Regions from separate parts of the Lysinibacillus sp. CTST325 genome, predicted to be linked through region 1. Evidence: riboswitches for the same ligand, from Rfam matches in the RefSeq annotation. Region 1 holds a riboswitch; the other holds the start of a gene.
What was found. A riboswitch is a leader RNA that binds a small molecule or an ion and turns the genes downstream of it on or off. The one in region 1 is predicted to bind glycine.
Positions count from the first base shown of each region.

Region 2: another riboswitch for glycine. It lies ahead of ACYQ73_RS21975 (amino acid permease); the one in region 1 lies ahead of gcvT (glycine cleavage system aminomethyltransferase GcvT).

Region 1 is NZ_BAAFHO010000011.1:97,358-101,792, reverse strand. Features, by position in the region: gene gcvPA (aminomethyl-transferring glycine dehydrogenase subunit GcvPA) at 1-988, opposite strand, end outside; gene gcvT (glycine cleavage system aminomethyltransferase GcvT) at 1,014-2,117, opposite strand; glycine riboswitch at 2,387-2,479, opposite strand; gene ACYQ73_RS20795 (shikimate kinase) at 2,624-3,139, opposite strand; gene ACYQ73_RS20790 (hypothetical protein) at 3,159-3,359, opposite strand; gene comGF (competence type IV pilus minor pilin ComGF) at 3,337-3,762, opposite strand; gene ACYQ73_RS20780 (hypothetical protein) at 3,755-4,072, opposite strand; gene comGD (competence type IV pilus minor pilin ComGD) at 4,065-4,435, opposite strand, start outside.
Region 2 is NZ_BAAFHO010000013.1:18,026-22,460, reverse strand. Features, by position in the region: gene ACYQ73_RS21985 (lipoate--protein ligase family protein) at 1-691, opposite strand, end outside; gene ACYQ73_RS21980 (rhodanese-like domain-containing protein) at 1,056-1,439, shown strand; glycine riboswitch at 1,963-2,039, shown strand; gene ACYQ73_RS21975 (amino acid permease) at 2,202-3,551, shown strand; gene ACYQ73_RS21970 (glutaminase) at 3,839-4,435, opposite strand, start outside.

The DNA of each region.
Region 1 (4,435 bases):
AACAAATATTAGACGTTGCTTTATCACGACGGATATGTTGTTCACGTGCTTGTAATGTTAAAACATAACCACGACGACCTTCACCATCTACTGTTTCACCAACAAGACGACCAGGAACTTTACGCATTAGCTTCGTTGTTACTGCAAAGAAACCACAGTGTGGACCACCGAATGCTTCAGAAATACCGAAGACCTGTGCATCCCCTACACAAATATCAGCACCTAGCTTACCAGGTGGTGTTAAAATTCCTAGTGCAAGTGGGTTTGAAGATACAACAAATAAACTTTTTGCCTCATGCGCAATATCACCAATTACTTGTAAGTCCTCTATTTGACCAAAGAAGTTAGGATACTGTGTAATAACAGCTGCCGTATTGTCATCAATTAGTTCTTTTAAAGCTTCTACATCTGTCACACCATCTTTTTGTGGAACAGTAACAATTTCAATGGATTGACCGTATGCATATGTAGCAACGACATCACGATACTCAGGATGAACCGCCTCAGATACTAATATTTTCTTACGGCGTGTATGTCCAGCTGCCAGCATACCCGCTTCCGCTAATGCTGTTCCTCCGTCATACATAGAAGAGTTTGCAAGATCCATACCTGTAAGCTCTGCAATCATCGTTTGGAATTCAAAAATTGCTTGTAATTCCCCTTGTGAAATTTCTGGTTGATATGGAGTATACGCTGTGTAAAACTCTGAACGAGAAATAACATGGTCCACGATAATTGGTTTATAGTGGTTGTATACGCCTGCACCTAAAAACGATACGTTAGCATTTGTATCTTTATTTTTCGCAGCTAGTGCCGTTAATTCTTTTAATAAAGCTGATTCAGATTTTGCTTCTTTAATATCATATAGGCCTTTAAAACGTACTTTTTCTGGAATATCCCCAAATAACTCATCAACTGAGGATACGCCAATTACGTCTAACATTTCTTGTTTATCTTGCTCCGTCATTGGTAAATAACGATGTTTCATAAATGTAGGTCCCTCTTTTCAACTTTTATTTTGAACGCTTGTAAAACGGTGTTTCAACTGCTACTACCTTTAAGTGCTTACCACGAATTTCAATTTCTAATTCAGTTCCGATAGTTGTGAATTGGCTGTCAATTAACGCGTGACCAACATTACGTTTAGAGGAAGGAAGCTGTGTACCAGTTGTTACTTCACCGATTTCCTTACCATCCTTAAACACTTTGTAGCCATGACGAGGAATTCCTTTATCGATCATTTCAATGCCTACAATTTTACGTGACAGTCCATTTTCTTTTTGTTCAGCTAATGCATCATGACCAAGAAAATCCTCTTTATTTAATTTCACAGCAAAACCAATACCAGCCTCAAGAGGTGAAATTGTCGCTGATAGCTCTTGCCCGTATAATGGAAGACCTGCTTCAAAACGAAGTGTATCTCGGCAACCTAAACCTGCTGGAACAACGCCTTTGTCTTTTCCAGCCTCTAAAATTTCATTCCATAAAGCTTTAATATCTTCTGGAGAGCCGTATAATTCAAAACCATCTTCACCTGTGTAACCGCTACGAGATACTAATGCTTTATGACCAGCAACTTCAACGTCTGCTTGGAAACGGAAGTATTTAATTGTTTTTAAATCAGTGTCTGTTAATGTTTGAAGAACCTCTTCTGCTAATGGACCTTGCAGGGCAATTTGTGCATAAGCATCTGATTGATTGTCAATCGTCACATCATATTGATGTTGATTTTCCAACATCCAATCATAATCTTTTTCAATATTTGACGCATTTACGCACAATAAATAATGATTGTCTGCTAATTTATACGTTAATAAATCATCAACAACGCCACCATCTTCATAGCACATTGCATTATATTGCGCTTGACCTACTGCAATTTTTGAAATATCATTTGTCAAAAGATTTTGTAAAAAATCTAGTGAATTAGGTCCAGCTACTAAAATTTCACCCATATGTGATACATCAAATAAGCCAGCACGATTACGTACTGCATCATGCTCTTCTTTAATAGAAGAGAATTGCACTGGTAATTCCCATCCACCGAAGTCGATTGTTTTACCACCATACTTTGCATATTCTTCAAATAGAGGTGTACGCTTTAATTCATTCGTCATTATTTTTGCCCCCTTAATGGTAGTTACATTTTTTACTGGTAGTAGTTCGTCTGCTTTTTATTCGTGCAATCATGCTCCCCCTGTTTGTTCATCTAAATAAGGAATTAACAAGCAAAACATGTAGACATAAAAAAAGACAGACGAACCCCTTTTCGGGATTCTCTGTCCTTAAACCTGAAAGTTACACCAGACTGGCTCGCATTACTACAATGCCAATCAGCCGGCTTTCCCCTTTGGTGGCTGTAGTACTACAGCTCTCTCCAGAGTTGCGTCTTGTACGAGTCCTTTTACCTGAGAGATTCATAACATTTTGTTATTTGCTCCTTCGGTGACGTCTACACGTGCTCTCCCCGCACAATCATCCGCCCAAGATTCCTCTTGGTACTATTTAGTATTCAATGAACATTTAGTTACTTATTTGTCTATATCCTAACATTAATTGCATTGAAAAGGCAATCATTTTTTAATCTATATCAAAACACGAACATTAATTTCATTTATTCCCATTAATGTTCGCCTTTTAGCCTTTTGACTTGGAATACTAAATACTCAAGAATTTGGCGGAGTGTTCTGCCTTCTGTTAACACTTGTATATGGCCTGTTTCACGATAGAATCTTCTTCTGTAGTGATACAGCTTCTCTAGCTCCTCTTTCGTTGAACTCTGTACAATTGGTCTGTTCGGATCGTGCTGTATTCGTTTGTATATATCTTCGAATGTCGCATCTAAAAAAAACACGAGCCCACTGCGTCTCATTATTTTTCGATTTTCAGCATTGATTGCAACTCCACCACCTGTTGAAATAATACAAGCTTCGTCTCGGAAATTTTTCAAAAATTCTGTTTCTATTTCTCGAAAACGTGCTTCTCCGTATTTTTCAAATATCTGTGGAATTGTCATTCCTTGCTGCCGTACAATCTCATGATCCATATCATAATATGGCATCTTTAACAAATAGCTTAAACGTCTTCCTAACGCACTTTTTCCGGAGCCCATAAAACCAACTAAATATATTTTTCGCATTCGAATCACCTTCTTATAACTACGATTCTACACTGTCTGACAAAATTTGTCCTAATAAATTTATCGTAGCTCGAATATTCAGCTTTTCTAGGTCATCATATGTCCGAAACTGAATCTCATAAGACGTACAATACGTAAGAACAAAAGTAGTTACAAAAAATAATAATGCAATTGCGATTAAAAAAATAGCCCCTCTGTCATTTTTTAATAACTGGAACATAGAAAGTTCGCTCCTTTTTGATACCACTTGGAAGTTCAACAGCTACTGTTAACATATCATTTTCAAATTGGAATTGACATTTATTAATACCAATTAGCATTGGTACATGACCACCATTTACTTGATCACGAATTAAATTGCTATAACAATCAATATTATGAATAGTATCTGCTTCCTGGAAGGTTATTCTCTTTTGGTCTTGTCGAATCGTAAATGAAGAAATATCATTTAAAGACATATTCAAATCATAAACAAAAAGCTCCCACTTTGATTGTTCATCAGTTAGTACTGTTGTTTTCATTTCTGCAAACCAAAGCATAATGAACACAACAAGTTGTGCAATAAGCACAAAAACCACTAATTGAAATAACGCTTCTAATAATGTATAGCCTCGTTCATTCATCGACTTCACCTGTCAGTTGTATACATTTTTTACGTAATTCTCGTGTATTTTTAAAACTTACACATATCCCCTGTCCATTCATAGACCATTGAAAATCTACATTTTCAACGGTATTAGTGCCTTCTGTTTGCTGTAAATAGCGATAACGCTTTAAGCCTTCATAGGCTGTTTCAGCTGCGATAACTTCTATCTTCTTGTTATAAAGAGTCGATTTCATCATATAGCTGATCGGTATTAATGTCGTGCATAATAACATAACAATGGCTATTGATAGAATCGTTTCTACAAATGAATAACCAGATTCATTCAACTCTCGATCTCCCTCGTCCTAACGTAATCACAACCTTTTTAGTGCCTTGAGGCGTTTTAAAATAAACAGTCCCTGGGGTCATGACGTTTCCATTGTAATTGTACATAATCGTGTAAATTGAACTTGTAGAAAGAATGACCTCAACCCCTTTAGGAAAAGGGCGTTCATATAATTCTGTATAAAAATCCTTTTTAATGATATATCTTTTTGATGAGCTCTCAAACTTCATCGAAATGTATTCCCTTTGGTGCATACTATACGTTTGTATATATTGCAAATCTAATTGAATTTGTGTGAAGAATCGCTCAAGCTCCCTAGTTTCCTCTGCTTTTACCGAATACTTTACGACAATCGCTGACAAAC
Region 2 (4,435 bases), on a different contig from region 1:
CACATTGTTCAATAGTCACAGGTTCTTTAACAAGGTTATTGATAGCAACCGCTTTCTCGGGCATCTTTCTACGCATACGGTCCTTCGCTTCTTCACTTGAAAAATTAAAAACAGACAATAATTTCTCCTGATCTAAATCAAGTAAAATAGCTCCATGCTGTAAAATAACACCTTTTTGACGAGTTTGTGCACTACCAGCTACTTTTTTACCTTCTACAACAAGCTCATACCAGCTTGGCGCATCAAAGCAAACTGCGCTTTTTGGTTTCTTTAAGTCTGCTCTTTGTTCTTCTGTATCAGGTACACTAAAATAAGCATCCATCCCTAGATTATGAAAACCTTGCAATATACCTTCACTTAACACTCTATATGCCTCCGTCACTGATTCAGGCATATCTGGATAGCTTTCCGAAACAATGACGCTATATGTCAACTCATGTTCATGTAAAACTGCTCTACCACCTGTTGGTCGGCGAACAAAGCCTAGTCCTTGTTCTCGTACGGCTTCTAAATTGATATCTCTTTTCGCCTGCTGAAAATAGCCAATCGAAAGTGTTGCTGGCTCCCATTCGTAAAAACGAATGACTGGCGGAATTAAACCTTCACTATGCCAATCAAGTAATGCTTCATCTAAAGCCATATTAAAAGAAGGGCTACATTTCCCTGAATTAAGAAAATACCAAGTTGTCATATTTTCATCTCCTACAAATATTTAATTGAACATTAGCGATCGTGTACAAAAATAAGTCTCATCACCATAACGTGAGGTAGATTTCCGTCGGCTGTGCGCTTTCTTGGTGGAGTCAGATAAGCCCAAAGGATACTCTCCGCCTCATTTTGACACTTTGCGTTTAGTTCTATTCTTTATTAAAGCAATCATCCATCCTAGTCCAAGAATAGTGGTGGAATGATTCTGTGACCTTTCACTAATAACATCCATAAATATAGATAGATTAATTCTAGCCACAATCTAATTAATTTTATCAAACTCATTGGACTATCGCTAGCGCATCTTTTATAATAATAAAGAAGATAGAAAGGGGTAAGAAATTTTGTTGAACATACTTATCACAATCGGCGTTATTTTAGTAGTTGTAATTGCTTATATCGGCATTAATGCTCTACGACTAAAAAAAGCCGTAACGAACCTAACACAAGAACAATTTATTGAAGGCTATCGTAAAGCACAGCTTATCGACGTACGTGAACAAAAAGAATTTGATGCTGGTCACATCCTTGGTGCACGCAATGTTCCTTCAACTACACTACGTCAACGTCACAAAGAAATTCGCCCAGATTTACCAGTATATTTATACTGTCAAAATACAGGCCGTAGCTCACGTGCTGCTCTATTTCTTAAAAAACGTGGCTACAACCAAATTTATCAACTTCAAGGCGGCTTCCGTACTTGGACAGGTAAAATAAAGTCCAAAAAATAAAATTAAAAATCAATAAGACAATAGTGACTAATATCAATAAACCTACTCATGGAAACTAGGTAAATTTATTTATATTTACCTATATCACTTTGTTTTAAGCAAAAAGAAACCATCTCAAATAACTATGAGATGGTTTCTTTTTGCGAAAAATTCTGAGTTTCTACTATATTATATATATATATTGTTTAACGTCTGACAAGTAAGTTAAAGCAACGAAAGACACTATGCTCTCATTCACATTCCTTTGCCAAAATGCCAACCGCTTCCTAAGCTAGTTCCAATTCCCACCTCTTTCAACACCATATACCTCGAATTAAACATTATCCTTAAATTAACATATGTCTAAAAATACTATTTTTCGTAAAGTATTTACCTAGATGAACTCCATTCTTCTTTTTTTCTGAAAATGTCTGTAATTTATCCTTGAATAATTAAGTAGGCACTGATAGGATTTATAATATCTTAAAATAATGTCATACAGACATACAATACAAGCTATGAATGCTATGGATAACACTATAGCAGGAGCAGTTCTGGAGAGAGCGCATTTTGCGTCGCCGAAGGGTTCACTATCTCAGGCAAAAGGACAGAGGAGTAATATCAACTTTCAACATGAAAGCTATACCATACGGGTGTTTTCTTTTTTACATACAACATTCGCAATCGGTATTTGTTATTCTGTCGTTTACGAGACTAGTGTCACTACTAGTCTCTTTTTTATTTTCCAGTCATAGTTTTTACGTATCTTTGAGGGGGATCAACGTGGAACAACAACAATTAAAACGTGAATTAAAAAATCGCCATGTGCAACTCATTGCGATTGGCGGAACAATAGGTACTGGTTTATTTTTAGGATCAGGTAAAGCTATTGCTTTAGCGGGACCTTCCATTATCTTTGCCTATCTCATCGTCGGAACCGCCTTATTTTTTGTTATGCGGGCATTAGGTGAATTATTATTATCGAATGCTGGCTATACATCATTTACTGATTTTGCATCCGAATACATAGGACCTTGGGCAGGTTACATCACTGGCTGGACATACTGGTTCTGCTGGATCATGACCGCTATGGCAGATATTATTGCTGTCGGCGTTTATACACATTATTGGTTTGATATACCTCAATGGGTGCCTGCAATCGGCTGTTTAGTACTATTACTAATTTTGAATTTGTTAACTGTAAAACTATTTGGCGAACTAGAATTTTGGTTTGCCCTTATAAAAGTCATCACCATTGTGGCACTGATTGTTATTGGCCTAATCATGTTATTTACAGGCTTTCAAACAAGTTCTGGCACAGTGACAGTTGAAAATCTTTGGGCACATGGCGGGTTATTCCCGAACGGCCTATACGGTTTCCTAATGGCATTCCAAATGGTTGTTTTCGCCTTTGTTGGTGTCGAGTTAGTAGGAGTTTCTGCTGCAGAAACGGCCAATCCTAAAAAGAATATTCCTTCTGCCATTAATAAAATTCCATTACGCATTTTATTATTCTATGTAGGAGCGTTATTTGTTATTTTATGCATTAATCCTTGGTATGAAATGTCTGCATCAAGTAGCCCATTTGTACAAGTATTTACACTAGCCGGTATTCCAATTGCTGCAGGTATTATTAATTTTGTCGTCCTAACATCTGCTGCTTCTGCCGGTAATAGTGGTTTATTTTCTACTAGTCGCATGCTTTTTAATCTTGGAAACAACAAGCAAGCTTCGCCAAAGTTTGCAAAGCTCAATAAAAACAGTGTGCCAAGTAACGCACTCGTTGTTTCTGCAATTGTAGTTTCCGCTGGTGCATTACTAAGTAAATTAATGCCTGAAAACGCCTTTAGTGTTGTTACAACGATTAGTGCTATTTGCTTTATATGGGTGTGGAGTATTATATTAATCTCTCATATCATTTATAAACGTAAAAATCGCGCACTTCATGAAGCATCGATTTTCAAAGCACCTTTTACTCCATTCGTGAACTATTTAGTACTTGCCTTTTTTGCATTTTTATTAGTAGTCATGTTCATTTCAGAGGCAACACGTACCGCATTACTGTTAACACCAATTTGGTTTATCATACTAATGATTATTTATAAAATGAAAAGAAAGAAACCAATACGCTAAGGTGAATTGTCCTGGATAGTGACACTTTTAAAGAAAGTGATCCTATTCAGGACTTTTTTATCGCTAATTAACGATAGAATCAAGTGCAAAATAAAATCATAAAAAAGATGACTCCATTTACTGAAGTCATCTTCCTTTGATTGAATCAATTATGCCTCGACATAATTGCGTCCGGAATCGGCTTTGGGCCAACGTGCTGCTGGACACTCAGTCGTTGCCACAGGACGTGGCGTTCTTAGACTGAGTTGCTCTTTTTCACAGGATGTTTAAACACCTGCTGAAAGAAGTTAAAAAATATTCATATTCCACTCGGTAGCAATATGCTTTAGTAAATTCACTCCGGCTACACTGTTTCCGATGTCATCAATTGCTGGTCCATAAATGCCGATACCGCAGCCAGTAGGAAAAGGTGAATCTAAGCCTGCGTGACTTGGTACAGCCGCTAAAATCGCTCCAGAGACACCACTTTTAGCGGGTAATCCTATAAATGCAGCAAATTTACCAGAAGCATTATACATCCCGCAAGTAACCATCAATGCCTTCGCTAATTTTGCTACTTGTTTAGGAAATAGCTGCGTTTTTAATAAAGGATGATAGCCATCATTGGCAATGACTAAACCAATCATCGCCAAATCTGAAACATTTACTTCAATAGCACATTGTTTCAAATAAACCTCTAATGCTTCTTCTACAGGACAGTCTAAAAAGCCAGAATCCATTAAATAATAGGCTAATGAACGGTTTCGATTGGCAGTTTGCCACTCAGATTGATAAACCTCTTCGTTAACCTTTAATTCCTTGCCAACGATTTGTTCTAAAAATTGAAGGATTTTTGAAACCTTCTCTTGCGGTGAATTTCCGTCAAGCATAGAGGATACTGTAAT